One region of the Janthinobacterium sp. DSP2-3-3 genome, then DNA from elsewhere that is predicted to be linked to it. Evidence: predicted binding sites of a transcription regulator. Region 1 holds the regulator's gene; each other region holds the start of a gene.
The links. The regulator sigma-54, encoded in region 1, starts transcription at its own class of promoters, with help from an activator protein. The targets are predictions, from matches to a motif close to TGGCANGNAANCTGCTTT.
Positions count from the first base shown of each region.

Region 2: urtA (urea ABC transporter substrate-binding protein) is a predicted target of sigma-54. The motif match lies at 2,509-2,526, and genes of this name have one in related genera.
Region 3: ACP7DE_RS00835 (urease accessory protein UreD) is a predicted target of sigma-54. The motif match lies at 3,871-3,888, and genes of this name have one in related genera.
Region 4: adh (aldehyde dehydrogenase) is a predicted target of sigma-54. The motif match lies at 3,396-3,413, and genes of this name have one in related genera.

Region 1 is NZ_JAFCWA010000008.1:225,699-232,943, forward strand. Features, by position in the region: gene ACP7DE_RS17695 (enoyl-CoA hydratase/isomerase family protein) at 1-829, opposite strand, end outside; gene hpf (ribosome hibernation-promoting factor, HPF/YfiA family) at 1,086-1,445, opposite strand; gene ACP7DE_RS17705 (RNA polymerase factor sigma-54) at 1,515-2,993, opposite strand; gene lptB (LPS export ABC transporter ATP-binding protein) at 2,998-3,753, opposite strand; gene lptA (lipopolysaccharide transport periplasmic protein LptA) at 3,753-4,334, opposite strand; gene lptC (LPS export ABC transporter periplasmic protein LptC) at 4,360-4,971, opposite strand; gene ACP7DE_RS17725 (KdsC family phosphatase) at 5,017-5,550, opposite strand; gene ACP7DE_RS17730 (KpsF/GutQ family sugar-phosphate isomerase) at 5,550-6,584, opposite strand; gene ACP7DE_RS17735 (cation:proton antiporter) at 6,669-7,245, shown strand, end outside.
Region 2 is NZ_JAFCWA010000001.1:301,485-308,729, forward strand. Features, by position in the region: gene urtB (urea ABC transporter permease subunit UrtB) at 1-1,135, opposite strand, end outside; gene urtA (urea ABC transporter substrate-binding protein) at 1,203-2,456, opposite strand; gene ACP7DE_RS01495 (DUF4349 domain-containing protein) at 2,699-3,487, opposite strand; gene ACP7DE_RS01500 (transglutaminase-like domain-containing protein) at 3,504-4,127, opposite strand; gene ACP7DE_RS01505 (DUF2760 domain-containing protein) at 4,392-4,979, shown strand; gene ACP7DE_RS01510 (Hsp70 family protein) at 4,976-6,847, shown strand; gene ACP7DE_RS01515 (Hsp70 family protein) at 6,850-7,245, shown strand, end outside.
Region 3 is NZ_JAFCWA010000001.1:146,411-153,655, forward strand. Features, by position in the region: gene ureE (urease accessory protein UreE) at 1-507, opposite strand, end outside; gene ureC (urease subunit alpha) at 521-2,221, opposite strand; gene ACP7DE_RS00825 (urease subunit beta) at 2,223-2,552, opposite strand; gene ACP7DE_RS00830 (urease subunit gamma) at 2,646-2,948, opposite strand; gene ACP7DE_RS00835 (urease accessory protein UreD) at 2,974-3,840, opposite strand; gene ACP7DE_RS00840 (EAL domain-containing response regulator) at 3,971-6,175, opposite strand; gene ACP7DE_RS00845 (ATP-binding protein) at 6,349-7,245, opposite strand, start outside.
Region 4 is NZ_JAFCWA010000024.1:6,994-14,238, reverse strand. Features, by position in the region: gene ACP7DE_RS27635 (TonB-dependent receptor family protein) at 1-2,004, opposite strand, end outside; gene ACP7DE_RS27630 (beta-propeller fold lactonase family protein) at 2,209-3,165, shown strand; gene adh (aldehyde dehydrogenase) at 3,499-5,019, shown strand; gene ACP7DE_RS27620 (DUF779 domain-containing protein) at 5,076-5,465, shown strand; gene ACP7DE_RS27615 (methanol/ethanol family PQQ-dependent dehydrogenase) at 5,515-7,245, shown strand, end outside.

The sequences.
Region 1 (7,245 bases):
TCATCAGCGGCGAACGCAGACGCATGGCCGCCAAGGCCTTGCTGGCGAACACGCTGTCATCCTGCGCCAGCGAAGCCATGATGGCGGCAACGGAAGGGGCGCCGAAATGGCGGTCCAGCGCCGCGCGCGCCGCGGCCAAGACAGAAGCGCCCGCCTCGGCCTGGAACGGTGCCGCCAGCGCCTTGATGGCCACCGGCAAGGCCTCACCCGGCGTCGATTCGAACAGGTCCAACAGCGCCCCCATCTGCGCCTCAGGCAGGTACACATCGGCCAGGCCCGTGTACAGGGCATCGGCCGCGTTGATCGTCAAACCCGTCAAGCCCAGGTACAGGCCCAGCTGGCCCGCCAGGCGGGAAAGAAAATAGCTGCCGCCCACGTCCGGGAACAAGCCAATATTGACTTCCGGCATGGCCATGCGCGTGCGGCCCGTGACGATGCGCAGGCGGTTGCCTGGCCCGGATTGCGCCACGCCCATGCCGCCGCCCATCACCACGCCATCCAGCACGGCGATATACGGTTTCGGATAGAAATGAATTAAATGATTTAAGGCGTATTCTTCCGTAAAGAAATCTTCCAGTTGGGCACTGCCGCCTTGCGGCGTGGCCAGGCCCGCATCGTAAAAGAAACGGATGTCGCCGCCGGCGCACAGGGCTTTTTCACTACTGGAACGGATCACGACGGCGTCCACCTGCGGATCGTAGCGCCAGGCCAGCAAAGCCGCGCTCAGCGCGCGCACCATGTCCAGCGACAAGGAATTCAAGGCTTTCGGGCGGTCGAGCACGATGTGGCCCGTGCGGTTGCGAATGGAGGTCTGGACGAAGTCGCTCATGGCAAAATGAAAAAAGTGAGAACGGGAACATTCTAGCGCTTGCGAGGGGAATATTGCGTTTGACAGGTCCGGGCGCAAAAAAGGGCGCAATGTGCGCCCTTAGTTGATCACAACCGGTTCAAAGTCGCAGGCCGTAGAACACGTGGGAAAACCGTAGCGAGCAGATGTGAGTTGTGGCTGAGAAGCGGAGCTGTGCATATGCACAGTAAGCATCGGAGGCCGCAAATCGCGACGCGCAGTAGGTTTTTTGGTGTTCTTAGGCGGCGGCGAATTCTTCGTCCGAGTTGTCTGGCAGATGCTTGATCGCCTCTTTACCGTGCCCTTGCACTTTGGTTTTGTACTTCATCACTTGCCTGTCCAACTTGTCGATCAGGGTATCGATCGCGGCATACAGGTCTTGCCCCAGGCTTTCCACGTAGACGGTCTTGCCACTCAGACGCAGGTTGACTTCAGCCTTTTGACGTTTTTCTTTCTCTTTGAGGTTATCCACGGTCAGAATCACGGCAATATCGATGACTTGATCGAAATGACGTTTCACGCGTTCCAGCTTCGTTTGTACGTATTCACGGATGGCTGGTGTGACTTCGAGATGATGTCCGCTGATGGTGAGATTCATACACACTCCTAAAGATGATCGGGTTCGTGCGGTCCATCGACTCCGGCCCGCAGAGGAACCGAAAAAAACTTACAAACACTTACGCAGGCTCACTGGCGGAATTTTCAACGCTTCCCGGTATTTGGCAACAGTACGTCGCGCAATCACCATGCCTTGTTCCCCCAGCATGTCCGCAATCTTACTGTCGGATAAAGGATTTTTAGGGTCTTCTGCTCCTGTCAGTTGCACGATCAATGCCCGTATCGCCGTCGATGACGCTTCGCCCCCCGCTTCGGTGGCGACGTGGCTACCAAAGAAATATTTCAACTCAAACATGCCATGCGGGGTCAGCATGTACTTTTGAGTTGTTACCCGCGAGATAGTACTCTCGTGTAAACCCAGTGTATCAGCTATTTCACGGAGCACAAGGGGGCGCATGGCAACGGCCCCATGCGAGAAAAAGTTCTTTTGTCTTTCTACTATCGCCTGCGCCACGCGCAAGATCGTGTCAAAGCGCTGGCGCATATTCTTGATCAGCCACTTGGCTTCCTGCAACTGTGCGCCCATGGCGCCCTCACCTTTGCCCTGCTTGAGCAAGTTGGCGTACATGGCGTTGACGCGCAGGCGCGGCATGACGTCGTTGTTCAGGGTGACTTGCCAGCCATTGCGCGCGCGCTTGACGACGACGTCGGGCACCACGTAATCGGACACATCTGAGGCGAAGACGGCACCCGGATGCGGATTGCACTGGCGAATCACGGTCTGCGCTTCGCGCAAGTCTTCCTCGTCGCAATCAAGGGCTTTTTTCAGCTTGTTGAAATCGCGCTGGGCAAACCAGGCCAGATGCTTTTCCACGATGACGAGGGCCATGCGCCGCGTCACCATGGCGATATGCGGCAAACGCTTGATTTGCAAGGCAAGGCATTCGGACGCATTGCGCGCGCCCACGCCGGGCGGATCGAAACTTTGCAGCAGGGACAAGGCCGTGCGCAACTCGTCGGCGTCGATTTCCAGCTCTTGCGGCAGGCGTGCCAGGATGTCGTCGAGCGACTCTTCCAGGTAGCCATTGTCGTCGAGCGCGTCAATGATCAGCTCGACCAGCGCGCGGTCGCGCAATTCGAGCACCGTCACGCGCATCTGCTCCATCAAATGTTCGCGCAGGGTGCAGTGATGGGCTTCAAGTTGCGGGCGCGAATCTTCGTCGTCGGGCGCCTTGCCCCGGCTCGCCTCGCTCCAATCGCTGTCGCCGCCATCCGCTGCGGCCGGGCTGTCGCCAGCCTCGCCATCAAAGGTCTCCGCTTCGGCCGGCGCTGCAGGCGCCTCCTGGCTTGGCGGCTGGGGCGGTGCATCGGCCGGCGCGGCCGTGGAACTCAAGGCGCCATCGGACAGCAGGCGCAGCGAACGGTCGAGCGGATCGTCGAGGCGCTCGAGCAAGGGATTGTCCGTCAGTAATTGCTCTAGTTCCTGGTGCAATTCCAGGGTAGACAATTGCAACAGGCGTATCGATTGCTGCAACTGCGGCGTCAGTGCCAGGTGCTGCGAAGTGCGCAGCTGCAATGATTGTTTCATTGGCTCACATGCGGAAGTGTTCGCCCAGATAGACCCGGCGTACCGACTCGTTCGCGATGATGTCGTCGGGGCGTCCTGACGCCAGCACCGAGCCCTGGTTAATAATGTAGGCACGGTCGCAGATACCCAGCGTCTCGCGCACATTATGATCGGTGATGAGGACGCCGATATTGCGCTCCTTCAAGAAGCGCACGATACGCTGGATCTCGATCACGGCGATGGGGTCGACACCGGCGAACGGCTCGTCGAGCAGCACGAAACGCGGGTCGGTGGCCAGCGCGCGGGCGATTTCCACGCGGCGCCGCTCGCCGCCCGACAGGGACAGCGCCTGGTTCTCGCGCAACTTTTCAATCTGCAAGTCGGCCAGCAATTTATCCAGGCGCTCCTCGATCTCGGCCTTCTTCAGGGGACGGCCTTCGACGGTCTGGATTTCCAGCACGGCGCGGATATTGTCTTCCACCGTCAGCTTGCGAAACACGGATGCTTCCTGCGGCAGATACGACAGGCCCATCTGCGCGCGGCGGTGGATCGGCAGGCGGGAAATGTCCACGCCGCTGATATCGATGCTGCCGCCGTCCGACGGCACCAGGCCGACGATCATGTAGAACGAGGTGGTCTTGCCGGCGCCGTTCGGACCCAATAGCCCGACCACTTCGCCGCATTCGACTTGCAGCGAAACATCATGCACGACTTGCCGCTTGCCATAGGTTTTTTGCAGCCCGCGAACGATCAGGGTGCTGCCGCAACGAGTATTGTCCATTATTTCTTTCCTGGCGCAGGCGTGGCCGGCGCTTTCTCCGCCGCCGGTGCCTTGGTCTTCGGCTGGATCACCATGCGCACGCTGCCGCCATCCGCGGTACTGGTGCCGCTGTCGGAATTTTCCATCGCAAACACTTCCTTGCGGCTGTCATACGAGATGAAGGCGCCATTGGCCACGTCAGTGACTTTTGTGCCTTCCAGGCGCGTCAGCTTGGCTTTGGAAAACAGTTTCACCACTTCCGTCTTGTTGTCGTATTCCACGCGCTCCGCTTCGCCTTCGACCCACAGATCGCCTGCGCCATCGCGCTTCTGGCGGAAGGTGGCCAGCTTGCCGGGATCGGCCCAGAAGGTAATGAACTGGTAGCCTTGCGGATCTTCCGTGATCAGGGCCCGGCCCGCCTTCATGGTCAAAGTACCCTTGACCAGCACGACGTCGCCCGTCAGGGTACGCACCTGCTTGACGTCATCGACATGGCCGCTACGTGCCGTGATGACGGCTTCCTTCTCGGAATCGGCCTTCTCGGCATGCGCCACGCCCATCATGGCCAGAGAAAATACGGTCAACAGCAAGATGTTCTTCATAGTATGGTTTCCTTGTTTCATTCTGTCATTTTGCCGCCGCGGCCGGGCGCGGTTTCGGCGGGAGGACCATGCGCAGCGCATTCTGCACTTCCACCACGCCGGTAGCGTTATTGGCTTTCATGCCGATGCCATTGATGCGCGAGGCGCCCGTCAGGATATCGACAGGCACGTCCGTTTCCATTCTTTCCTCGTCCGGAAACACCGTCAGCGCTTCCGTCTTGACTGTCAGTTTCTGCGCCTTCGGACTGGCCACGCGGTCGATCACGACATTACGGTGCAGTTGCAGCCGGGTATTGTCCTGGTCGATATGCGCCAATTCCGCATTCATGTTCATCGGCGGCATGCCTGGCGTGAGCTTGCGTACGAAGGGCTGGTCGATATCGGATGAATCGTCCAGCGGATAATGCGTGAGCTTGGTGCCCGATACGATATAGCTGGGCTTGCCCGTCAAGTCCATGCGCACCAGGCTGAAATTGGTGATGAAATAGTCTGGCTCATCCAGATGCTTGCTGGCCGTGATGTCCTGGGCATTCTTGTTCATCACTTCCAACAGCCAAAAACTGCCCAGCGCAAAGACGACGGCCCCCAGCACGGTAAAAATCATGCGCCAGCGATGGGCGCCTCCTGGCTTACGCATAGGATTTCACTCTTTCAAATGTCACTGGCGGCATGGCAATGCGCCTCACTCCAGGAACGGCGCCATGACGCGCGCATAGTTGTCCTGGGCGCGCAGCAGGAATTCACAGATCTCGCGCACCGCGCCGCGGCCGCCGCCGGCCTGCGTCACATGGTGCGCCAGGCCCTGCACTTCCGGACGCCCGCCCGGCACGCTGACGGCAAAGCCCACGCGGCGCAGGATGGGCGCATCGATGACATCGTCGCCGATATAACCGCATTGCTCTTCCGTCAAGCCCGTCAGCGCCAGCAGTTCGCGAAACGGCGTCAGCTTGTCGTGGCCGCCCTGGTGCACATGGGTAATGCCCAGGTCTTGCGCGCGGCGCGCCGTGATGGCCGAGCGGCGCGCGCTGATGATGGCCGTCTGCACGCCCGATTCCTGCAGCAGCTTGATGCCCAGGCCATCATACACATTAAACGTTTTCATCATCTCGCCATCCGGGCCGAAATGCAGGCTGCCGTCGGTGAGCACGCCATCGACGTCAAAGATCATCAGTTTGACCTTGGCCGCGCGCGCCAAGTTGTCCGCTACGCTGTCCATCAGATCACCTTCGCTTGCGTCAGATCATGAATATGCAGGGCGCCCACCAGCTTGCCGTCGGCATCGACGACCAACATCTGGTTGATGCGGAACTGCTCCATCACGGCCACGGCGTCGACGGCCAGGCGCTCGGGCGCGATGCTGCGCGGCTGCGCATGCATGACGTCGCGGATCGCCACTTGCGTGAAATCCTGCACGCGCTCGAACATGCGGCGCAAGTCGCCATCGGTGAACACGCCCACAGGGCGGTCATTCGCATCGACGACGGCCGTCATGCCCATGCCCTTCTTCGTCATTTCTTCCAGCGCCTGCAGCAAGGACGCGTCCACGGGTACCTTGGGCACCCGTTCGCCGCTGCGCATGACGTCATGCACATGCGTCAGCAGGCGACGGCCCAGGGCGCCGCCAGGATGCGAGCGGGCGAAATCTTCTTCCTTGAAGCCGCGCAAGTCGAGCAAGGCCACGGCGATCGCATCGCCCAGGGCCAGGGTCACGGTGGTGCTGGCCGTCGGCGCCAGGTTCAGCGGACAGGCTTCTTTCTCAACAGAAATATCCAGGTGTACGTCGGCCAACTGGGCCAGGCTGGAGTTCGGTTTACCCGTCATGGAAATGAGCACGCCGCCCATACGCTTGACGACGGGCATGATGGCCATCAGTTCCGACGATTCGCCGGAGTACGATATGGCAATAAAAGCATCTTCCGAGGTGACCATGCCCAGGTCGCCATGGGCCGCTTCGGCCGGATGCACGAACAGGGCCGGGGTGCCGGTGGAAGCGAGGGTGGCGGCAATCTTGCGCGCGATATGGCCGGACTTGCCGATGCCGGAGACGACGACGCGTCCCTTGCATTGCAACAACATCGCCACGGCGCGGCCCACGCTGTCGTCCGTGGCCAGGCGCGTGTGCAGCGCAACGATGGCGTCGGACTCGATCTGCAAGGTGGTACGGGCCAGCGCGACGGCGCGCTCGATCGTCGCTTGCATGTCAATTCGATCAAAAGCTTTCAGCATTGTTTTTTCATGGGTTACACTCATGCCCAAAGTATAAACGAATTAGGAAAGCAAAAAACTTGCCAGTCACAACAAACAACGATTTCCATTGACCGTACCGGGCAACCCATGTTTTCCTCGCTTGAACTGACCCTGATGTTACTCGGCAGCGCCGTGCTGGGCGTGGTCGCTTTCAGAATGTTGCATTTGCCGCCCATGCTGGGCTACCTGGCCGTCGGCATCGTCATCGGCCCCCACGCGCTGGGCCTGGCAGCGGAAAACGAGGCCAGCCACACCCTGGCCGAGTTCGGCGTCGTCTTCCTGATGTTTTCCATCGGGCTCGAATTCTCTCTGCCCAGGTTCCTCGCCATGCGGCGCATCGTCTTCGGCCTTGGCATGGCGCAGGTGGTCACCACCATCGTCGCCACCGTCGTCTTCGGCTGGTTCGTCGGGCGCTACCTGTCCGCCTACGTCCACCTGAGCTGGCAAGCCGCCTTCGCCCTGGGTGGCGCGCTGGCCATGTCGTCGACGGCCATCGTCTCGAAAATGCTCACGGAACGGCTGGAGCTGGAAAGCGAACACGGCCGCAAGATCATCGGCATCCTGCTGTTCCAGGACTTGGCCGTGGTGCCCCTGCTGATCCTGATTCCCGCCCTCACGCGCGATTCGGACAACCTGGCCGAAACCCTGGCCTGGGCGGGCGGCA
Region 2 (7,245 bases), on a different contig from region 1:
GCACGAGGCCGCCCAGCACGGTGACGCCGCCCGACATCCAGGCGGGATTGGCCACTTCCACGTTTTGCGCGCCAAAGATCGTGCGCACCGTCTGCATGAGGATCAGGCTGATACCCCAGGTGGCCAGCAGGGTTTCCAGTGGCCGCCCATACAGCCAGCGGATCACCGTGCGTTCGAGCACCACGCCCACCAGGCCGGCGACAAAGAAAGCGGCAGGCAGCGCAGCCAGCAGGTACGCATCCTGCATGCCGGGCAGGTAGGTGCGGAAAAACAGCTGGCATACATAGGTCGTGTAAGCGCCTATCATCAGCAGTTCGCCATGCGCCATATTGATGATGCCCATCAAGCCAAACGTGATGGCCAGCCCCAGCGCGGCCAGCAGCAACACGCTGCCCAGCGAAATGCCGTAGAACACATTGCCGGCGAATTCCATGCGCGACACTCTTGCCTTGATCTGGCGCATGGTCTCGATGGCGGCCAGTTGCACGGCTTCATCGGGCTCGCCAGCCATGCCGTCAGACCCCGTTTCCAGCATGGCTTGCAGCACGGGCAGCAAGCGCGCATCGCTGCTGCCGGCCAGCGCTTGCACGGCTTGCTTGCGCGTGGCGGCATCGGGTGCCTGCAGGTTGGCGCTGGCGATCAGCACTTGCAATATCTGTTGAATGTCAGCATCGCTTTCCCGCCCCAGGGCGGTGCGGATCAGGGGGATTTGCGCGGGATCAACAGCCTTTTGCAAGGCTTGCGCGGCGGCCAGCCGGGCGCTGCGTTCCGGCGCCAGCAACTGCAAGCCCGACAAGGCACCCGCCACGGCCGCGCGCAAGCGGTTGTTGACCATCACGCCATCGATGCCGTCCGGCACCGGACCAGTCTTGCCGCTTGCCGGATCGTAGGCTTGCTCGCCGTCGACGATATACACCTTGCCATCGGGCGTGGCATACAGGCTGTCATCCTGCAAGGCTTGCAGCACGCGGGCGGCCTCGGGTGTGGCCAGCGCGGCGATCTGGGCGACGGCAGCGACCCTGGTGTCGGGGTCGTCGCCGGACAGCGGTTTCAGCAGGTCAGGAGGGATGGCGGCCTGCGCCACGGATGACAGGCACAGGCAGGCGTAGACCAGCAGCGATGTGAATAGCCTCATTGATACCCCGGGAAAGCGTTGATGGTCAGCACCACCGGACGCATGCCCGATGGCGCAGGCGTTGCTTTTACAGCTTTTGCTTACCCTCATTGCCCTTGATATACGGGCTCCACGGCTGTGCGCGTATTGCTTCCTTGGTTTTCCACACGACATTGAATTGCCCATCGGCCTTGATCTCGCCGATCATCACGGGCTTGTGCAAATGGTGATTCGTCGCGTCCATGGTCAAGGTGAAGCCCGATGGTGCTTTCATGCTCTGGCCGGCCATGGCGGCGATCACCTTGTCTGTCTCCGTCGACTTGGCTTTTTCCACCGCTTGCGCCCACATGTGGATGCCGACATAGGTCGCTTCCATGGGGTCGTTCGTCACCACGGAACCCGCGTTCGGCAACTTTTTCGCCACCGCATACGCCTTCCACTGCTTGATGAAGGCCATATTCGCAGGATTCTTGACGGATTCGAAATAATTCCAGGCCGCCAGATGACCGAGCAAGGGCTTGGTATCGATGCCGCGCAACTCTTCCTCGCCGACGGAAAACGCGACGACGGGCACGTCCGTGGCTTTCAAGCCCGCATTACCCAGCTCCTTGTAGAACGGCACGTTCGAATCGCCATTGATGGTGGAAATGACGGCCGTCTTGCCGCCCGTGGAAAACTTCTTGATGTTGGCGACGATGGTTTGATAGTCGGCGTGGCCGAACGGCGTGTAGACCTCGCTGATATCGCTATCCTTGACGCCTTTGCTTTTCAGGAAGGCGCGCAGGATCTTGTTGGTGGTGCGCGGATACACATAATCCGTGCCCAGCAACACGAAGCGCTTGGCGCCGCCGCCATCCTTGCTCATCAGGTATTCGACGGCAGGTATCGCCTGCTGGTTCGGCGCGGCGCCCGTATAAAACACATTCTTTTCCAGCTCCTCGCCCTCGTATTGCACCGGATAAAACAGCAGGCTGTTGAGTTCCTTGAACACCGGCAAAACCGACTTGCGCGACACGGATGTCCAGCAGCCGAACACGACGGACACTTTATCTTGCGCCACCAGCTGGCGCGCTTTTTCCGCAAACAAAGGCCAGTTCGACGCGGGATCGACGACGACGGCTTCCAGCTTCTTGCCCAGCACGCCGCCCTTGGCATTGATCTCGGCGATCGTCATCAGGGCCACGTCTTTCAGCGACGTTTCGGAAATGGCCATGGTGCCCGACAGGGAGTGCAAGATGCCCACCTTGATGGTATCGGCGGCCAGGGCTGCCTGCAGGTAAGTGGACGTGGCCAGGGCCAGTGCGCCGGCGGCGGCCGCTTTCAGGATGATGCGTCGTGACATGGAGACTCCTGTGATGGGTTCGTGGGGGTCGAGCTGGGCATACGATGTTGTTAAAGCAGAATGCATGCCAGCACCAGCAGACGTCCGCCATGGTGCACGCTGCCAACGCCGCACGAAAAAAAACCTGGCTGCACAAGGACTGTGCAGCCAGGTTTCAAATTGCCGTAAAACGGTGCGCCGGGCGCATCAAGCGTTGTGTATCAAGCGTTGTGTATCAATCCTTGTGCATCAAGCGTTGCGCATCAATTCTTGCGCGGCACTCCGCGCAGGCGGCGCCAGCCCTTGCGGCCCAGCGGGAACAGCAGCACGAAAGCGATCAGCCACGGCAGGATGTAGGCCATGGCCGTGATGGCGTTGGCCACGCCTTGCGACAGGTTTTCCGTGAAATTGCCCAGCGCGCGCTTGACGGGCCGCCAGAACGATTGCTTGCCTTCGGCGCTGATGGCCACGTTCAGCAAGTCCGTATCGATGCGCTGCATCAACAGCGCATTGGCCGCTGTCGCCTGCTCCAGTTCCACTTGCACGGTGGCCAGTTCCTTGGTCACCTTGATCAAGGCATCGACGTTCGCGCCTGAGCGTTTTTCCAGGTCTTGCAGCTGCGCCTGGTACTGCTTGAGCATTTCCAGGCGTTTCTTGCTGTCGAGCACAGGACGACCGAGGTCTTCTACCTTGGTACCCTGGCTGGTGACGTCGCCTTCGGCCGCGACCAGCGCGACGAGCTTCTTGATGCCGGCCGGTTTGGCGCGCATGCTGATGCGTGCGTGCACGTAACGGCCGCCGTCGACGCTGGAATCGAGCAGAAAACAGCCATTTTCCGTATCGGCCTTGCAGGCGGCGACCACTTTTTCATACAGGGGCCGCACTTGCGCCTCGTGCGTATCGACGCTGACATTGTGTTCGTAGGCAAGAAACTCGCTGCCCTTTTCCTTGCCATCGAGGCGCGCGGCGCTCGATTGCCCGCCGCTCTCGCCCTTGCTGCCGCAACCGGCCAGCAGCAACAGGCCAATCAGACTAATAGAGATTTTTTTCATGATTTCTTTCTTTGGATTATTTGCTAAGCGGAAGCATCTCGACATCGGGCAAATGCGCCGCCACGTCCTGCACGGTCGCATAGCCGGTCAGCGCAGCCACCACCTGCGGCAACGGTGCCGGCCAGATTTCCGGCAAATCGCGCTCTTCGGGCGCCAGCACGGGAAAGGCCAGCTGTTCCTGCGGTGGCGTGAAGGCGGCCGCGACGCCCGGCTTGTTGCCGCGCGCATCGATGCGGTACCAGCCAAACTCTTGCAAGTACACGGCATTCAAGCCATGCAGGCAAAACGGCGGCCCCGCTTCACCGACGGCCAGGCGCTGGTAGCACAGGCCGGCAGGAATGCCGTTGGCGCGCAGCAGCGCGGCCAGCAGATGGCTCTTCGCATAACAATAGCCCGTGCCATGCTGCAACACGTCGGAAGCGTGGCAGGTAACGGGATTGCGCTGGTAGTCCCAGCTGTGGGCGATCTCGTCGCGCACGAAGGCAAAGCAGCGGGCCGCGATGGCGGCATCGCCCGACATATCGCCCGCTACCCCAGCCGCCAGCGCGGCCGCCCTGGCGCGCACGGCCGGATGGTCGCTGTCTATGTAGGTGCTGCTGGCTAGATATATGGAAAAGTCGGGAGAAAAGTCGGTAGACATGGCATCAAGGTCATGCAAAAAGATAATGCGCGATTCTAGTCGAAGCAGGCCGAAATCGAACGTTTCCTTGCGCAGGAACAAAGAAAATCCACGCCGCAGGCAAGCTGAAACAGGGGCGGCGACTTTGGCGCCGACGCCGTAGCTGGTATCATGCGGGCAAACGCAGCCGGCCATATTGGCGCGGCACTTGCACTACCCTGCGAAGCGGCCCCGCCACCCGGCGCGCCGCCGACGCCACCCTACAGATCAGAGAAACGAGTTCCCATGAGCACACCATCGTCCCACCCATCGTTCTGGCGCCGCGTCCCGCTGGCTTTCGGCGCCTTCTTCAGCACCCTGTCGGACGCTGCCTATGCAGCCCGCGTGGAAAAACTGTCCTTGCCCGAGGCCGCCCCCGTGGCGCCAGTGGCTCCGGCCCCAGCGCCAGCCCCCGTGCCGACGCCGGTCGCCGCGCCCGTCATTTTGAAAGAGGCCACGCCGGACGCGGCCCTGCAATTGCTGGCCCTGCTGCAACGCGAAGCGCGATTGATCGACTTCACCCAGGAAAACCTGGGCAGCCATGCCGATGCCGACATCGGCGCGGCTGCCCGCGTGGTGCACGAAGGCTGCGCCAAGGTCATGCGCGAGTATTTCACCATCGAGGCCGTGCGCCAGGAAGCCGAAGGCAGCCGCATCGTCCTGCAGGAAGGCTTTGACTCGGCCAGCGTGCGCCTGACGGGCAACGTCGTCGGCTCGGCCCCATTCACAGGCACCCTGAGCCACCGCGGCTGGCGCGCGGCCAGCGTGCGTCTGCCGAAACTGAGCGAGCAGCACGACGCCGCCATCCTGGCCCCGGCCGAGGTGGAACTGTGAGCGATACCGTCAACCCTACCCCGCGCTACGCCATCGGCATCGACCTGGGCACCACCCACAGCGCCCTGTCATATGTGAACCTGATCGAGAGCGACGGCGAAAAGTCCAGCCACGGCGTGCTGAAAGTGCCACAATTGTCGGCGCCGGGCACGGTAGAGGAATTGTCGCTGCTGCCATCGTTCGTGTATCTGCCGCACGCCGATGAAGTGGCGGCGGGCGACCTGGCCCTGCCCTGGGTCACCGAGGAAGCGGAAGCGCCGTTCGTCGTCGGCGAAATGGCCCGCAGCCGCGGCGCCACCACGCCGATTCGTTTGGTCTCCAGCGCGAAAAGCTGGCTGTGCCACCCGGGCGTGGACCGCCGCGCGGCGATTTTGCCGAACGACGCGCCGGCCGAAGTCGCGCGCATTTCGCCGATCACGGCCGCCACGCGCTACCTGACACACTTGCGCCAGGCCTGGGACAACGCCCACCCGCAAGCGCCGTTCGCGCAGCAGGAAATCACCGTGACCATCCCCGCGTCCTTCGATCCGGCCGCGCGCGAGCTGACGATGGAAGCGGCGCAGGCGGCCGGTTACACTTCGCTCACCCTGCTGGAAGAGCCGCAAGCGGCCCTGTACAGCTGGATACAGACCAGCGAAGGGCGCTGGCGCAAGGAAGTCAGGCCGGGCGACATCATTCTGGTCGTCGACGTGGGCGGCGGCACCAGCGACTTTTCGCTGATCGCCGTGCTCGAACGCGACGGCGTGCTGGAACCGCACCGCGTGGCCGTGGGCGAACACATCCTGCTGGGCGGCGACAATATGGACCTGGCCCTGGCCCACCTGGTGGCGCGCAAGCTGGCCGCCAACGGCACCCAGCTCGATGCCTGGCAAATGCGCGCACTCACTTACGGCTGCCGCAGCGCCAAGGAAAGCCTGCTGGCCGACAGCGGCCTCGATGTGGCACCGATTGTCGTGCCGAGCCGTGGCTCGAAACTGATCGGCGGCTCCATCCGCACGGAACTGACGCGCGCGGAAGTGTCCACCTTCATCCTCGACGGCTTCTTCCCGCAAGTGGAAGCATCGAGCCGCCCTGCCGTGCGCACGCGCGCCGGCTTGACGCAATTGGGCTTGCCATATGCGCAGGACGCGGCCATCACGCGCCACCTGGCGGCGTTCTTGGGCCGGCAAGTGGCGGCGACGGCCGAACTGGAAGGCTTTGCGGGCCGCCAGGCGGCTGGCGCCAGCTTCTTGCACCCGACGGCCGTGCTGTTCAACGGCGGCGTCTTCAAGTCGGACTTGCTGGTACAGCGCATCATGTCCACCGTCAACGACTGGCTGTACCTGGAAGGCGCGGAACCGGCGCGCATGCTGGCCGGGGCCGACCTGGACCTGGCCGTGGCGCGCGGCGCAGCCTATTACAGCTACGTGCGGCGTGGCCATGGCGTGCGCATACGCGGCGGCACGGCCAGTGCCTTCTACGTGGCCATCGAGTCGGCCATGCCGGCCATCCCCGGCATGGAACCGCCGATCCAGGCACTGTGTGTGGCGCCGTTCGGCATGGAAGAAGGCAGCGAACTGGAACTGCCTGGCCAGCAATTCGGCCTGGTGGTGGGCGAGCCCGTGCACTTCCGCTTCTTCGCATCGTCCACGCGGCGCAACGACCAGATTGGCGACTTGCTCGATTTCTGGGGTCCCGATGAATTGCAGGAGCTGAGCGAAATCCAGGCGACGCTGTCCGCCGAAGGCCGTCAGGCCGGCGACGTGGTGCAAGTCAAGCTGCATGCGCGCGTCACGGAAGCAGGCACGCTGGAGCTCCTGGCCGTTTCCCCTGACGGCGCCGAGCGCTGGAAAGTGGAATTCGACGTGCGCGGCACGCCGCAGCAATAAGCATGCGCAGCGCGAAGGTGCAGCCGGCCTGGCTGGTCGGCATCGACCTGGGCACCACCAACACGGTGGTGGCATATGCAAATGCGGCCGATGCGCAGGCGGGCATACAGCTGCTCCCCATCGAGCAGCTGCTCGCCCCCGGCGAAGTGGGCGCACGCCCCCTGCTACCGTCCTTGCGCTACCACCCCGCTGCCGGCGAACTGGCGGCGGGCGATCTGCAACTGCCGTGGCCGCAGGGCGATGTCACCAGCACCGAGCACCCCGTGCTGGGCGCCATGGCGCGCCAGCTCGGTGCGCAAGTGCCGGGCCGGCTGGTCACCAGCGCGAAGAGCTGGCTATCACATGCGAACGTGGACCGCCAGGCGCCCATCCTGCCGTGGGGCGCAGACGCCGACGTG
Region 3 (7,245 bases), on a different contig from region 1:
ATCACCGGGGCGGTGGATTTTCTGCCGCAACGGCACGGGCGCCAGCAAATGCCGGCCGTGGCCGTCGTGGTGGCCATGGCCACCTCCATATGCGCCGGCCTCCGGCTCGAACGGCGCACTTTCTTCCGTCACAGTCGCCTGCAAGCCTTCCAGCATCTCCTTCAGCACCACGTCCTTGCGGATGCGCAAAAAGCCGTCGCCCACCTGCGCCTGCGTGTGGCGATTCCCCAAATGAAAAGCGCAGCGCAGCAGGGTATGCGCATCAAGGCAGCGCACCAGGTAGGTCGGTTCGCGTGCGGCGACGATCTGCACCACCTGGCCTTCCGGCCCCGTCATGCGCTCGCCGTCGCGCAGCACCGTGCCGCGCACAGTGAACACGGCCACCTCGTCGCCATTCGACAGCACGGCGCGCAGCCGGCATTTTTCGCGCTGGTCATAGGGCAGCACAAGTTGGACAACGGCGGCGCGATGATCGTCCGCCGCCAGTTTGGTATGCAAAGTGAGCATGATTGTCTCCTGCCTAGAATAGAAAATAGCGCTGCGCCATGGGCAGCACGGCGGCCGCCTCGCACACCAGCAGCTGGCCGTCGGCGCGCACGGCATAGGTTTCCGGGTCCACTTCCATGTGCGGCGTGGCGCTGTTATGGATCATGTCGTGCTTGCGCAAGCCGCGCATGTTTTTCACGGCGATGACGGATTTATTCAGTTTCAACTGGTGCCCGATATCGAGGTCGTAGGCCGCCTGCGAGACAAAGGTGAACGACTTTTTCAGGCCGCCGCCAAAGGCGCCGAACATCATGCGGTAATGCACGGGCTGCGGCGTGGGGATCGACGCGTTCGGGTCGCCCATCTGCGCGGCGGCGATCATGCCGCCCTTTAAAATCATCGATGGCTTGACGCCGAAGAAGGCCGGCTTCCACAGCACGATGTCGGCGATCTTGCCCGCCTCGATGGAGCCCACCACGTGCGAAATCCCATGCGTGATGGCCGGGTTGATCGTGTACTTGGCGATGTAGCGCTTGGCGCGGAAATTGTCGCTGCGCGCGGTGTCGGGCGCCAGCGGTCCCCGCTGCACCTTCATCTTGTGCGCCGTCTGCCAGGTGCGCATGATCACTTCGCCCACACGCCCCATGGCTTGCGAGTCGGACGACATCATGGAAATGGCGCCGATATCGTGCAGGATATCTTCCGCGGCGATGGTTTCGCGGCGGATGCGCGACTCGGCAAAGGCCACGTCTTCGGCAATGGCTGGGTCCAGGTGGTGGCACACCATCAGCATGTCCAGGTGCTCGTCGAGCGTGTTGACGGTGAAGGGCCGCGTCGGGTTGGTCGACGAGGGCAGCACGTTGGATTGCCCTACGGCGGCGATGATGTCGGGTGCATGGCCGCCGCCCGCCCCTTCCGTGTGAAAGGTGTGGATGGTGCGGTCCTTGAAGGCGGCCAGGGTGTGCTCAAGGAAGCCGCCTTCGTTGAGGGTATCGCTGTGCAGCGCCACCTGGATATCCATGCGGTCGGCCACCGACAGGCAGTTGTCGATGGCGGCCGGCGTGCTGCCCCAGTCTTCATGCAGTTTCAGGCCGATGGCGCCCGCGCGCACCTGCTCTTCCAGCGGCAGCGGCAAACTCACATTACCCTTGCCCATGAAGCCCAGGTTCATGGGAAACGCGTCGGCGGCCGCCAGCATGGCATGCAAATGCCATGGCCCCGGCGTGCAGGTGGTGGCGGCCGTGCCCACGGCAGGTCCCGTGCCCCCGCCCAGCATGGTGGTCACGCCGCTCATCAGGGCTTCCTCGATCTGCTGCGGGCAGATGAAGTGGATATGCGTGTCGACGCCGCCGGCCGTGACGATCATGCCTTCACCGGCGATGATCTCGGTCGCGCCGCCGATGGGAAGCGTCACGCCGGGCTGGATGTCCGGGTTGCCCGCCTTGCCGATGCCGAAGATCAGACCATTTTTTAGGCCGATATCGGCTTTCACGATGCCCCAGTGGTCGAGAATGACGGCATTCGTGATGACGGTATCCATCACCTCGGCCGCGCAGCGCTGCGACTGGCCCATGCCATCGCGGATCACCTTGCCGCCGCCGAATTTCACTTCTTCGCCGTAGATCGCATAGTCATGCTCGATCTCGATGAACAGTTCCGTGTCGGCCAGGCGGATGCGGTCGCCCTTGGTGGGGCCGAACATCTCGGCGTACGCGCTGCGGGGAATGCTGGCCATCTCAATCCTTTCCTGGTGGAGTGTCTTGCAGTGCGCCCATCACTTCGCGATTGAAGCCGTAAACCTTGCGTTCGCCCGCCAGCGCCACCAGTTCCACCGTGCGCTGCTGGCCCGGTTCGAAACGCACGGCGGTGCCGGCCGTGATGTTCAAACGCATGCCGTAGGCGCGCCAGCGCTCGAAAGCCAGCGCCGGATTGACTTCAAAAAAGTGAAAGTGCGAGCCGACCTGGATCGGCCGGTCGCCCCGGTTGGCCACCACCACGGTGGCCGTGGCGCGGCCCGCATTGAGGCTGATTTCGCCTTCTTCCAATTTGTATTCGCCTGGGGTCATGAGGGGCTCCTTCAAAGATCGCGTTACGCTTGCCGGCGGGTCGCCGGCGCAAAAACAGCCATGGCGCGGGTGGCGCCCTGGCCAGTCAAGAAACTACGGTATTGGATGGTGCACGGTCACCAGCTTGCTGCCATCGGGGAAGGTCGCTTCCACCTGGATATCGGGGATCATCTCGGCGATACCATCCATGACGTCGGCGCGCGAGAGTATTTTCGTACCGTCCGACATCAGCTGCGCCACCGACTTGCCATCGCGCGCGCCTTCCATGATGGCGGCGCTGATCAGAGCCACCGCTTCCGGATAATTCAATTTCAAGCCACGCGCCAGGCGCCGTTCGGCCAGCAGTGCGGCCGTAAAAATGAGCAGCTTGTCTTTTTCGCGGGGAGTCAGGTCCATGGTTTTCCTTGCGCTTCTTTCCTGATCAAGTGTTCCAGCTGCGGGGTACGACGGCGTCGCGTCCCAGCATGGCGGGGCGCAGCAACTGCCAGGCGACCAGCATGATTCGACGCGCCGCCTCGCTGTCGCCGCACAGCAGGCGCACCACCACCAGCGCCTTGATTTGCGTGGCGCCGAATGCGGCGCCGGCCGGCACGGCGATCTCGCGCACGGCCGCCAGCACGGCGGGAGAAATAGACGTGCCGACGGCGATCAGGGTGGCGCATACCGTGTGGCCTCCCAATCCCAGTGGACTGGCCATCAGCGCGCCGTCGGCGGCCAGCACGCCCTGCTCCCACCACAGCAGCTTGCCGCCGCGGCGGATTTGCACCTGCTGGCTGATGCTGCCCGTGTTAAAAATTTCGCCAGAGGCGCTGCGGCCCAGGCAAACGATGTCGCAACCGATGTAGCTGGCGTTCGCCGCCAGTTCCACCTCGTGGCGCAGGCGCACGCAAGCCTGGTCGAAGAAAATGCTCTCCTGTGGCAGCCACTCGATGGCGGCGCCGGCGCCGGCGCGCAGCACGATATGCTGACCCGAGACGTGGCCATTCGCGCGGTACCACTTGGCCGCGCCCGGCGACGTGAGAAACGCATGCGCGCCCTCGCCCACCGTGGCGTCGACGGCCAGCTGGTCGCCGCCCACCACGCCGCCGGGCGGATGGATGATGATGGCGTGGCAGACGGCATCGCCTTCGGGATATAGGGGCTTTTGCACGCGCAAAGGGCCGCTATGCGTGCGCTCGACCAGGCGGCTGACGCCATCGTGCCAGGCAAAGCCCAGGCGCAAATGCGCCTGCCAGGCGCTGTGCGCGCTGGCGTCATTCGATATAGCTGGACGGGTGCTGTCTGGCATGCGGAGCAATCGCGTAAATAAGCGACTACCTAAGCAGGATATGTGCCAGCGTCAGGGGAAGGAATAGTGAGCATTGCGCACCATGCTGCAGCGGATGCACCGGCATGGTGCATCGGCCGCACCGCGGGGCTCAGGTCACAGCCAGGATGCGCCGTTCGCGCAGCAAGGCCGTGAAGGCTTCCGCGGCAAGGGGCCGGCTGAAATAATAGCCCTGCATTTCGTCGCAGCCGTGTTCCGTCAGGAAGGCCACCTGTTCGCGCGTTTCCACGCCTTCGGCGATGACGCGCATATCCAGGTTGTGCGCCAGCGAGATGACGGAACGGGCGATGGCCGCATCGCTGCTGCTGGTGGTAACGTCGTCGACGAAGGATTTGTCGATCTTCAGCACATCGATGGGAAAGCGTTTCAGATAGCCCAGGCTGGAATAGCCGGTGCCGAAGTCGTCGAGGGAAATGCCCACGCCGATATCCTTCAGGCGCGTGAGAGCCGCCACCGCCTTGTCCGGGTCGCCCATCACCGTGCTTTCCGTGATCTCGATACCCAGACAGGCGGGCGCGATGCCGTATTTGCGCAAGGTCGCCTCGACAAACGGCACCGTGCGGTCCTGCGCAAACTGTTTACCCGACAGGTTGACGGCCACCTTGATGCTGCCCAGGCCCGCATCGTGCCAGACGCGGATCTGCGCGCAGACACTTTCGAGCACCCATTCGCCGATGGCCGTGATCGAGCCGTATTCCTCGGCCAGCGCGATGAACAGGCCGGGCGGCACCTTGCCCAGCACCGGGTTATCCCAGCGCAGCAGGGCTTCCGCGCCCAGCATGGCGCCCGTGCGCAAACACATTTGCGGCTGGTAATGCACGGCGAATTCATCGCGGCAGATGGCGCCGCGCAGTTGCTGCTGCATGGCCAGGCGGGCGCGGATATCACTGCCCATGCGCTCCGTGAAGAAGGCGTAATGGTCGCGCCCCATTTCCTTGGCGCGCACCAGTGCCGTGTCGGCGTGGCGCAGCACGTCGTCGAGGCTGTCGCCGTCGGCCGGGCACATGGCGATGCCGATACTGGTGGTCAGCGCCAGGCGCTCGCCATCGACGCTGAGTTCTTCGCGCAAGCCGGCCAGGATGGTTTGCGCCAGCGCAAGCGTGCGCCCCAGCAGGGCATCGTCGTGCAGCAGGATCTGGAATTCGTCGCCGCCCTGGCGCACCACGGTGTCGCCTTCGCGCACGCAGCCGGAGAGGAAACGTGCCACCACTTGCAGCGCCTTGTCGCCCACGGCCTGGCCGTGCGAATCGTTGATATTCTTGAAGCGGTCCAGGTCCAGGCACATCAGCACCACTTGCTGGCTGTCGCGCAGGGCGTTCGCGCGCGCTTGTTCGAAGCGCTCGCGCAACAGCACGCGGTTCGGCAAACCGGTCAGCGCGTCATGGTAGGAGAGGAAGTCGATCAGATGCTGCTCGGCCTTGCGCTCGCTGATATCGAGGAAGACACCCACGTAGTTGACGACGCCGCCATCCGGGCCATGCACGGTGGACACGCTGAGCAAACAGGGATAGGTGTCGCCGCTCTTGCGCCGCGTTTGCACCTCGCCCGACCAGCAGCCGCTGCTGCGCAAGCCCTGGCGCATGGCCAGCAGCACCGCTTCGCCCGTGTGCTCGGCATGCAGGCGCATGATATCCGTGCCCACCACTTCCTGCGCCGCATAGCCGGTGATGCGTGTAAAAGCGGGATTGGCCGTGACGATGACGCCGGCCGGATCCGTGATCAAAATGGCGTCCTGGGTGGCTTCGAAGACCTGGCCCGACAGGCGCAGCAATTCTTCATTGCCGCGGCGGATCTGCACTTCGCGCGCCAGGGTGCTGGCCACCTGCGCCAGTTCGGCCGTGCGTTCGGCCACGCGCCGTTCCAGGTTGGCGCGCTCCTGCGCCAGTTGCAGCTGCGCCCGCGCCAGGCGCACGTGCGCATCGGTGCGGGCCAGGATTTCCTCGGCCTGGAAGGGCTTGGCGATAAAATCGACGGCGCCCAGCGCAAAGCCGCGCACCTTGTCGTCCGTATCGTACTGGGCCGACAGGAAGATCACCGGCACCTGGCGCAAGGACGGTATCTCCTTCAGGCGGCGGCAGACTTCAAAGCCGTCGAGGCCCGGCATGCGCACGTCGAGCAAAATCAGCTCGGGCGGGCGCGCCTGGGCCGTCCACAGGGCCAGTTCACCGTTCGGCGCCTGGCGCACCGCATAGCCGGCGCCACCCAGCAAATCGCTCAACAACTTTAGCGAAGCCGGCGTATCTTCAACGATCAGTACTTCGCCCTTCGAATTTACTTCCGAAAAATCGCGGTGCATGTAGCAGTTCTCTCAGCTTTGGATGAGGCGCGGCGGTCCGTTGCCACGCTGGACAAGACATTTCTTTGCGATGAACTACGTACTATCATCATAATCTTTATTGCAATTTAGCACCATCCATGCGCGGCACTTAGTCCTCTTTTCATCGAATTCGATGTTGTCAGTCCACACTTTCAGGTAGGTGCCAGCGCGCCCTCGCTCTCCAGCAAGACGCACAGCTGACGGTACTGGTGCTGGTCGAGCATGGCCTGCAGCGGCGCCAGCAACGGCGCTGCCGCCGCCGGCAGGGTTGCCAGCAGCTGCGCCACCCTGGCCAGGTTCAATTCGCGCAGCGCCACCAGCAAGGCGGCGCGCTGATCCCCGGCCAGCAGCAGCAAGTCTTGCGCCTGCAGTGCCGGTGGCACTGCCGCCTGCGCCGGCACGGCCGGTGGCGCGGGAGCCTGCAATGGCGCCTGCGCCGCCTGCGCGGGTATGCTGAAACGGAAGATGGCACCCTGCCCCGGCGCCGATTCCAGCGTCAGTTCGCCTTTCATCAACTGCACGAATTCGCGCGAGATGGCCAGCCCCAGGCCCGTGCCATCCTTCGGTCCCATGCTGTCGGCCTGCACGAACGGTTCGAAGATGCGCTGCTGGTCCTCCGGGGCGATGCCGATGCCCGTGTCGCTGACGGCGAACGACAGGCGCCACGTGGCGTCATCGCGCCGCTCGCCGCGCACCCGCAAGGTGACCTCGCCGCTGCCGGCAAACTTGACGGCGTTCGACATCAGGTTCAGTAGCACTTGGCGCAAGCGCGTCGCGTCGAGCAGCACAGCCGGCGGCAGGTCCGCGCAATCGAGGCGCAGGGCCAGTCCCTGCTGCTCGGCGCGCATGCCCAGCATGTCCATCACTTCCTGCAACAAGGGCGCCAGCGCCACTACGGCCGTCTGCGCCTGCAAGCGTCCCGCCTCGCCCTTCGACAGTTCGAGGATTTCATTGATCAGGGTGAGCAAATGGTTGCCGGAGCGGTGGATGATGGCCAGGTTGCGCTTTTCATCGTCCTGCATATTGGGCGAGGCGGCCATCAGGCGCGA
Region 4 (7,245 bases), on a different contig from region 1:
GTTGCCCACGCTTTGTTTTGCATTGAACCGCGCATTGAACACCGTGTAGCCGGGTGCCGGCTTTTCGCTGTTGCTGTCTTCCGCGTAGACCTGGTTGCTAGCCACACTTTCCAGCGCTGCGCCAAAACGCTCCAGCGTGTCTTTCCAGGCCAGTTCTGCAAACAGGTTGGCGCTGGGCACGCCCGGCAAGCGACTGCCTTCGTGCACGCTGCCAAACGCCTGGTCATACACGGCGTGCAGGCTGGTCAGCGCCACTTTTGTCGTGAAACCATACGGCAGGCTGGAGTCCAGCGACACTTCCATACCCTGGCGCAAGGTTTTACCTGCATTGCGATAGCTGGTGCGCCCGCCGCTGGACTTGTCGACTACGAGTTCGTCGTTGGTCTTGATCTGGAACACGGCCGCATTCACATGCGTGTTGCTATTGATTCTGGCCTTGACACCCGCTTCCAGATTGGTGCTGGTGGCCGGTTTCAGCTGGTAATTGAAGCCGCCGCCCGTGCCCGAGTAAAACAGTTCGTTCAAGGTGGGCGCTTCAAAGCCGCGCGCGGCGCTGGCGTAGACGTTGACGTTTGGCGTGAGCTTGTAGAGCAGACCCAGCACCGGCGTCGTATGGCTGAATTCCAGGCTGCCGCTGTCATCGCCATTGCCGAGGAAATGGTCGTCGACCGCCACTTTCATTTTGCTGTAGCGCACACCTGCGCTGAGCAGCCATGGTCCGCTTTGCCATTCCATCTGGATATAAGGATCGAGGCTGGAGACGACATCTTGCTCGTCGCGGCGCAGCTTGCCTTTTACGCCAAAGCTATTGCCGATGAAGTTCTCATAGCCGGTGCGGTCATCGCTGGAGCGGCCATAGTCGATGCCGATGGTGGTGCTCAGCTTGCCGCCGGCCAGCTGGTTCACGTGCAGCCAGTTGGTATCGATACCATAGAACTGGCGCTGGAAGTCGACCACGCCGCCTGAATGCTTAAGTAGACCATCCACTTTGGTATTTTGGAATGCCTTATTAAATGCCTGGTACTGGATCACCTCGCGGTTGCCGCCATACGCCATCACATGCAGGCGGTCATCGCCGAACGCCTGTTCATAGGTGGTACCGATTTGCTGGTGGTCGATGCTCTTGCGCGTGTTGTAGCGTTCGGCCAGGGTGCGCTTCGGGTTTTGCGTATCGCTCGCGTCGATTTCACCGGCGCGCGGGTCGCGGGAAAACGTGGGCCAGGTGAGGCCCAGCGGATCTTGCGTATTGCCCTGGTGCAGGCTGTTGGCGACGATGGTCAGCTTGCTGTCTGCAGTGGGCTTGACGGTGATCTTGCCGAAAGCCTGTTCACGCGTGGCGGTGCTGTGGTTGCGGAAGCCATCCGTGCGGAAGCGCGAACCGTTGAGCACGTAGCCGATGCCGCCTGCCTGGCCTTGCGCCGTCAGGTCCACCTTGCTGGTGCCGTAGCTGCCGCCCGTCACGTTCAGTTCCACGGATGGGGGATGTTGGCCATCCCTGGAAAACAGCTGGATCACGCCGCCCGAGTGGTTGCCGTAGATGGCAGAAAACGGTCCGCGCAGCACTTCGATGCGCTCGGCCGTATCGAGGTTGAAGGTGGCGGCCTGGCCTTGGCCGTCGGGCATGCTGGCAGGAATGCCATCGCTGATCAGTTTGACGCCGCGCACGCCGAAGGCCGAGCGGGCGCCGAAGCCGCGCGACGAGATTTGCAAGTCTTGCGCATAGTTCTGACGGTTCTGCACGACCAGGCCCGGCACGGCGGCCAGCGCTTCCGACGCGTTGACGCGGATTTGTCCATCCTGGATGCGGGCGCTGTCGACGACGTCGATGGAAGCCGGCACTTCCTGGCTGGGGTGGGCGATGCGGCTGCCGCTGACGACCACTGTGTCCATGAGTTGCCCGTTGGCCAAGTCAGCGGCCTCGGCGGCGAAGATGTGGGGGGCGAGGGTGGCGCTGCCGGCGACAAACAGACTGGCAATGGTGTTCAGGCGGAAACGATGCTGCATGCGGATTCTCCAAATGAATAAAAGCCGGCTTGAGCGGCGTGTGCGGCACAGGTCTGCCTAGTCTTATCAAGCAATATGCCTGCCATGTCTCCATTGGTGGGCTGAAATTATACGCTTGTCAGTGGCACGGCGTTTGCATGCAGCAATGGTCAGATGCGCCGATACCGCGCGCTTTTCCCTCGTTTTGCCATTGAAAAGGTGATTATGCCCAACTTCTTCTCGCGCTTGCGCCAGGTGTGCTGGCTGTTGCCTGCGCTCGCCAGCAGCGCCATCCAAGCCGCTCCGTTTGCCTATGTGCCCAATGAAAAATCGGGCACCCTGAGCGTGATCGACACGGCTACCGACCAGGTGGTGCGCCAGATCGCCGCCGGCACGCGTCCTCGCGGCATCGCCGCCGACCCCACCGGACGCCAATTGTTTGTCACGGATGCCGCCAGCAGCACCTTGTTGCTGATCGATAACGCTGGCGGCACGCCCGTGCACAGCGTGGCGCTGGGCAAGTCGCCCGAGGGCGTCAGTGCTTCCCAGGACGGTCACTACGTGGCCGTGGCCGTCGAGGAAAACAATAGCGTGGCCTTGCTCGATGGTCAGACGGGCACATTGCTGGCCGACATCAAGGTGCAAGGGCGCAATCCGGAACATGCCGTCTTCAGCCCCGATGGGCGCTGGCTGCTGGTCAGTGCAGAAGAGGCTGAGCAAGTCGATGTCATTGATGTGGCGCAACGCCGCCAAGTGGCTTCCATTGCCGTGGGCTTGCGTCCACGCGGCATCGGTTTCAGTCCGGACTCGGGCCGCGCCTACGTGGCGTGCGAACTGGTCAATGCCGTCTACGTGATCGACATGACCGCGCGCAAGGCGATTGCCACTATTCCAGCGGGCAAGAATGCCAACGGCATCGCCGTCCATCCCAGTGGCAAGCAGCTGTATGTTTCGAATGGCACGGATGGCACGGTGATGGTGATCGACACGATCAGCAACAAGGTGACGGCAAGCATAGCCGTCGGCAAGCGCCCGTGGAACATGGCCATCACGCCCGACGGCGCCAAGCTGTACGTGGCCAATGGCCGCTCGAACAGTGTTTCCGTCATCGACACGGCCAGTGCGCGCAAGGTGGCCGATATTGCCGTGGGTGAATTGCCATGGGGCGTGGTGATTCGCTAGCGGCACAGCAAAGGTGTTACAGACTGGTACACCTGTTCCATTGTGCAGCGGCGCAGGGAACGGACGGCGCTGGCCCGAATTGGAACAGGATAGTCTTGCCTTGTTCAAAACGCACACACAGTCCCCTGGGCTGAACGACCGGCGTGCGGTGGCGATCAAGCGCATCGATCTGGCCGCCATGCCCTTGTAACAAGGGTAAAACCGGCTAAGTTGGTAGTGGGACGGCGAGCTGGCACGGCATTTGCGGAAGACTCCGTGTACTCACCCCATCTGTAACAGACGTTTGATTTTAATTAAATCAATTCCATTCTAATTAACCTGATAGAGGACGACATGAATCTCGCAGACATCAGCAAACTGGGCGTAGCCAACCCCTTCAAACAACGCTATGACAATTACATCGGCGGCAAGTTCGTTGCACCAGTAAAAGGTGAATATTTTCCCAACATCACACCGATCACCGGTTTGCCGTTTTGCGAAATCGCCCGTTCCACGGCGGAAGACGTCGAGCTGGCGCTGGATGCCGCGCATGCCGCCAAGGATGCCTGGGGCAAGACTTCACCTGCCGAGCGCGCCAATATCCTAAACCGCATCGCCGACCGCATCGAACAGAACCTGAGCCTGATCGCCACGGCGGAAACCATCGATAACGGCAAGCCGATCCGTGAAACGATGAATGCCGACATTCCGCTGGCCATCGACCATTTCCGTTACTTTGCCGGCTGCATCCGCGCCCAGGAAGGTTCCGTCGCGCAAATCGATGCGGAAACGTATGCCTATCACTACCATGAGCCGCTGGGCGTCGTGGGCCAGATCATTCCATGGAATTTCCCGATTCTGATGGCCGTGTGGAAACTGGCGCCAGCCCTGGCCGCCGGCAATTGCGTCGTCTTGAAACCGGCCGAGCAAACCCCCGCCTCCATCATGGTGTTGATCGAACTGATCGGCGACCTGCTGCCACCGGGGGTGTTGAACATCATCAACGGTTTTGGCCTGGAAGCGGGCAAGCCGCTGGCGTCGAGCAAGCGCATCGCCAAGATCGCCTTTACGGGTGAAACGGGCACGGGCCGTTTGATCATGGGTTACGCGGCGCAAAACCTGATTCCCGTCACCCTGGAGCTGGGCGGCAAGTCGCCGAACATCTTCTTTGAAGACGTGATGGATGCCGATGATGATTATTTCGATAAGTGCCTGGAAGGCTTCACCATGTTTGCGCTGAATCAAGGCGAGGTGTGCACCTGTCCATCGCGCGTGCTGATCCAGGAATCGATCTACGAAAAATTCATCGAACGGGCCTTGAAGCGCGTGGCCGCCATCAAGCAGGGCAACCCGCTCGATGCCAGCACCATGATCGGCGCGCAGGCGTCGCAGGAGCAGCTGGAAAAAATCCTGTCCTACCTCGACATTGGCCGTCAGGAAGGCGCCGAAGTGCTGGCTGGCGGCGAGCGCCACACGCAGGCGGGCGACCTGGAGGGCGGTTACTACGTGCGTCCAACGGTGTTCAAGGGCCACAACAAGATGCGCATCTTCCAGGAAGAGATTTTCGGGCCAGTCGTGTCTGTGACCACCTTCAAGGATGAGGCCGAAGCGCTGGCGATTGCCAACGATACCTTGTACGGCCTGGGTGCCGGCTTGTGGACGCGTGACGGTTCGCGCGCCTTCCGCATGGGCCGCGCCATCCAGGCGGGCCGCGTGTGGACCAATTGCTACCACCTGTATCCAGCCCACGCCGCGTTCGGCGGCTACAAGCAGTCGGGTATTGGCCGCGAAAACCACAAGATGATGCTTGACCACTACCAGCAAACGAAGAATTTGCTGGTGAGCTATAGCCCGAAAGCGCTGGGCTTCTTCTAAACCGGCAACAGGCACCGCACCTGTCTATCCAGGTGCGGCGCGCAGAAAGGGATGCCATGAGTGCAGCAATTGCCCGGGTGGTCGCCACCGATGCGGCGCTGGAAATGATGGACAAGTTGCGCCAGCGTCACGGCCCGCTGATGTTTTTCCAGTCGGGTGGCTGCTGCGACGGCAGTGCGCCCATGTGCTACGCGCTGGGCGAGTTCGATGTCAGTGATACCGATATTTATCTCGGCAATTTGAATGGCACACCGTTTTACATGGGGCTCGAGCAATTCGAGTACTGGGAGCATACCCAGTTGATTATCGATGTGGTCGATGGCAATGGCGGCATGTTTTCACTCGACAACGGCACGGGCAAGCGCTTCCTGACACGCTCGCGCCTGTTCACCGATGAAGAGTGCGCGCTATTGCATGCCCAGCCGCATGAGCACCGCAAGACCTGATACACACATACTAATAAAACAGAGGGAGATGATTGTGCAGAAAAAAATCATGGGGATACTCGTCGGTTTGGGTTTTGCTACGCTGGCCCAGGCGGCCGACGTGGGCAATGTCACCAATGCCATGCTCGACAGTACTGCGAAGAATCCGGCCAGCGTCTTGTCGTTTGGCATGGGCACGCAGGGCCAGCGCTATTCGCCGTTGACGCAGATCAATGACAAGACCGTGGCCAAGCTGGTGCCGGCCTGGTCGTTCTCGTTTGGCGGCGAAAAACAGCGGGGCCAGGAATCGCAGCCATTGATTCATAACGGCAAGATGTTCGTCACAGCATCGTATTCGCGCATCTTTGCCGTTGACTTGAAAACGGGCGCCAAGCTGTGGAAATATGAGCATCGCTTGCCGGACGGCATCATGCCGTGCTGCGACGTGGTCAACCGCGGTGCCGCCCTGTACGGCAATTTGGTGATTTTCGGCACGCTCGACGCCTACTTGGTAGCGCTGGACCAGAATACGGGCAAGATCGTCTGGAAGGAAAAGGTCGACGATTATGCGGCCGGTTACTCGATGACGGCCGCGCCGCTGATCGCCGAAGGCTTGTTGCTGACGGGCGTGTCGGGCGGCGAATTCGGCATCGTGGGCCGGGTCGAGGCGCGCAACCCGATGACGGGCGACCTGGTGTGGAGCCGTCCTACCGTGGAAGGCCATATGGGCCACCGCTACGACAAGGATGGCAAGGCCATCGATAACGGCGTATCTGGCACCGTGAACAAAACCTGGCCGGGCGACCTGTGGAAAACCGGCGGCGCTTCGACCTGGATGGGCGGCACCTACGATCCGCAAACCAAGCTCGCGTATTTTGGCACCGGCAACCCGGCGCCGTGGAACAGCCACTTGCGTCCCGGCGACAATCTGTACTCGTCGTCCACCGTGGCGCTGGACGTGAAAACGGGACAGATCAAGTGGGCGTATCAAAACACGCCGAACGATGCCTGGGACTTCGACGGCGCCAACGAGTTCGTCACCTTTGACATGGATGGCAAGCGTTACGGCGGCAAGGCCGACCGCAACGGTTTCTTCTATGTTATCGATGCAACGAACGGCAAGCTGCAGAACGCTTTTCCGTTTGTAAAGAAAATCACCTGGGCCAGCAGCATCGACCTGAAGACGGGACGGCCGAACTACATCGCCGCCGGCCGCCCTGGCGACCCGACCAAGGGAGAAGAGGGCAAGAAAGGTACGACCGTGTTTGCCGCGCCCGCTTTCCTGGGGGCCAAAAACCAGATGCCGATGGCGTACTCGCCGCAAACCAAGCTGTTCTATGTGCCCGCCAACGAATGGGGCATGGACATCTGGAACGAGCCGATCAGCTACAAGAAGGGTGGCGCCTTCCTCGGTGCCGGTTTCACCATCAAGCCTTTGTTTGACGATTACATCGGCGCCATGCGCGCCATCGATCCGAAGACGGGCAAGATCGTCTGGGAAATCAAGAACAACGCGCCGCTGTGGGGTGGCGTGATGAGCACGGCCGGCAATCTGGTGTTCTACGGCACGCCGGAAGGCTACCTGAAAGCCGTCGACGCGAAGACGGGCAAGGCGCTGTGGAAATTCCAGACGGGCTCCGGTGTCGTGGCGCCACCCGTCACCTGGCAGGATGGCGACACGCAATATGTGGCCGTCGTTTCCGGCTGGGGTGGCGCGGTGCCGCTGTGGGGCGGCGAAGTCGCCAAGAAGGTCAACTTTCTGGAACAGGGCGGTTCCGTGTGGGTCTTCAAGCTGGCATCG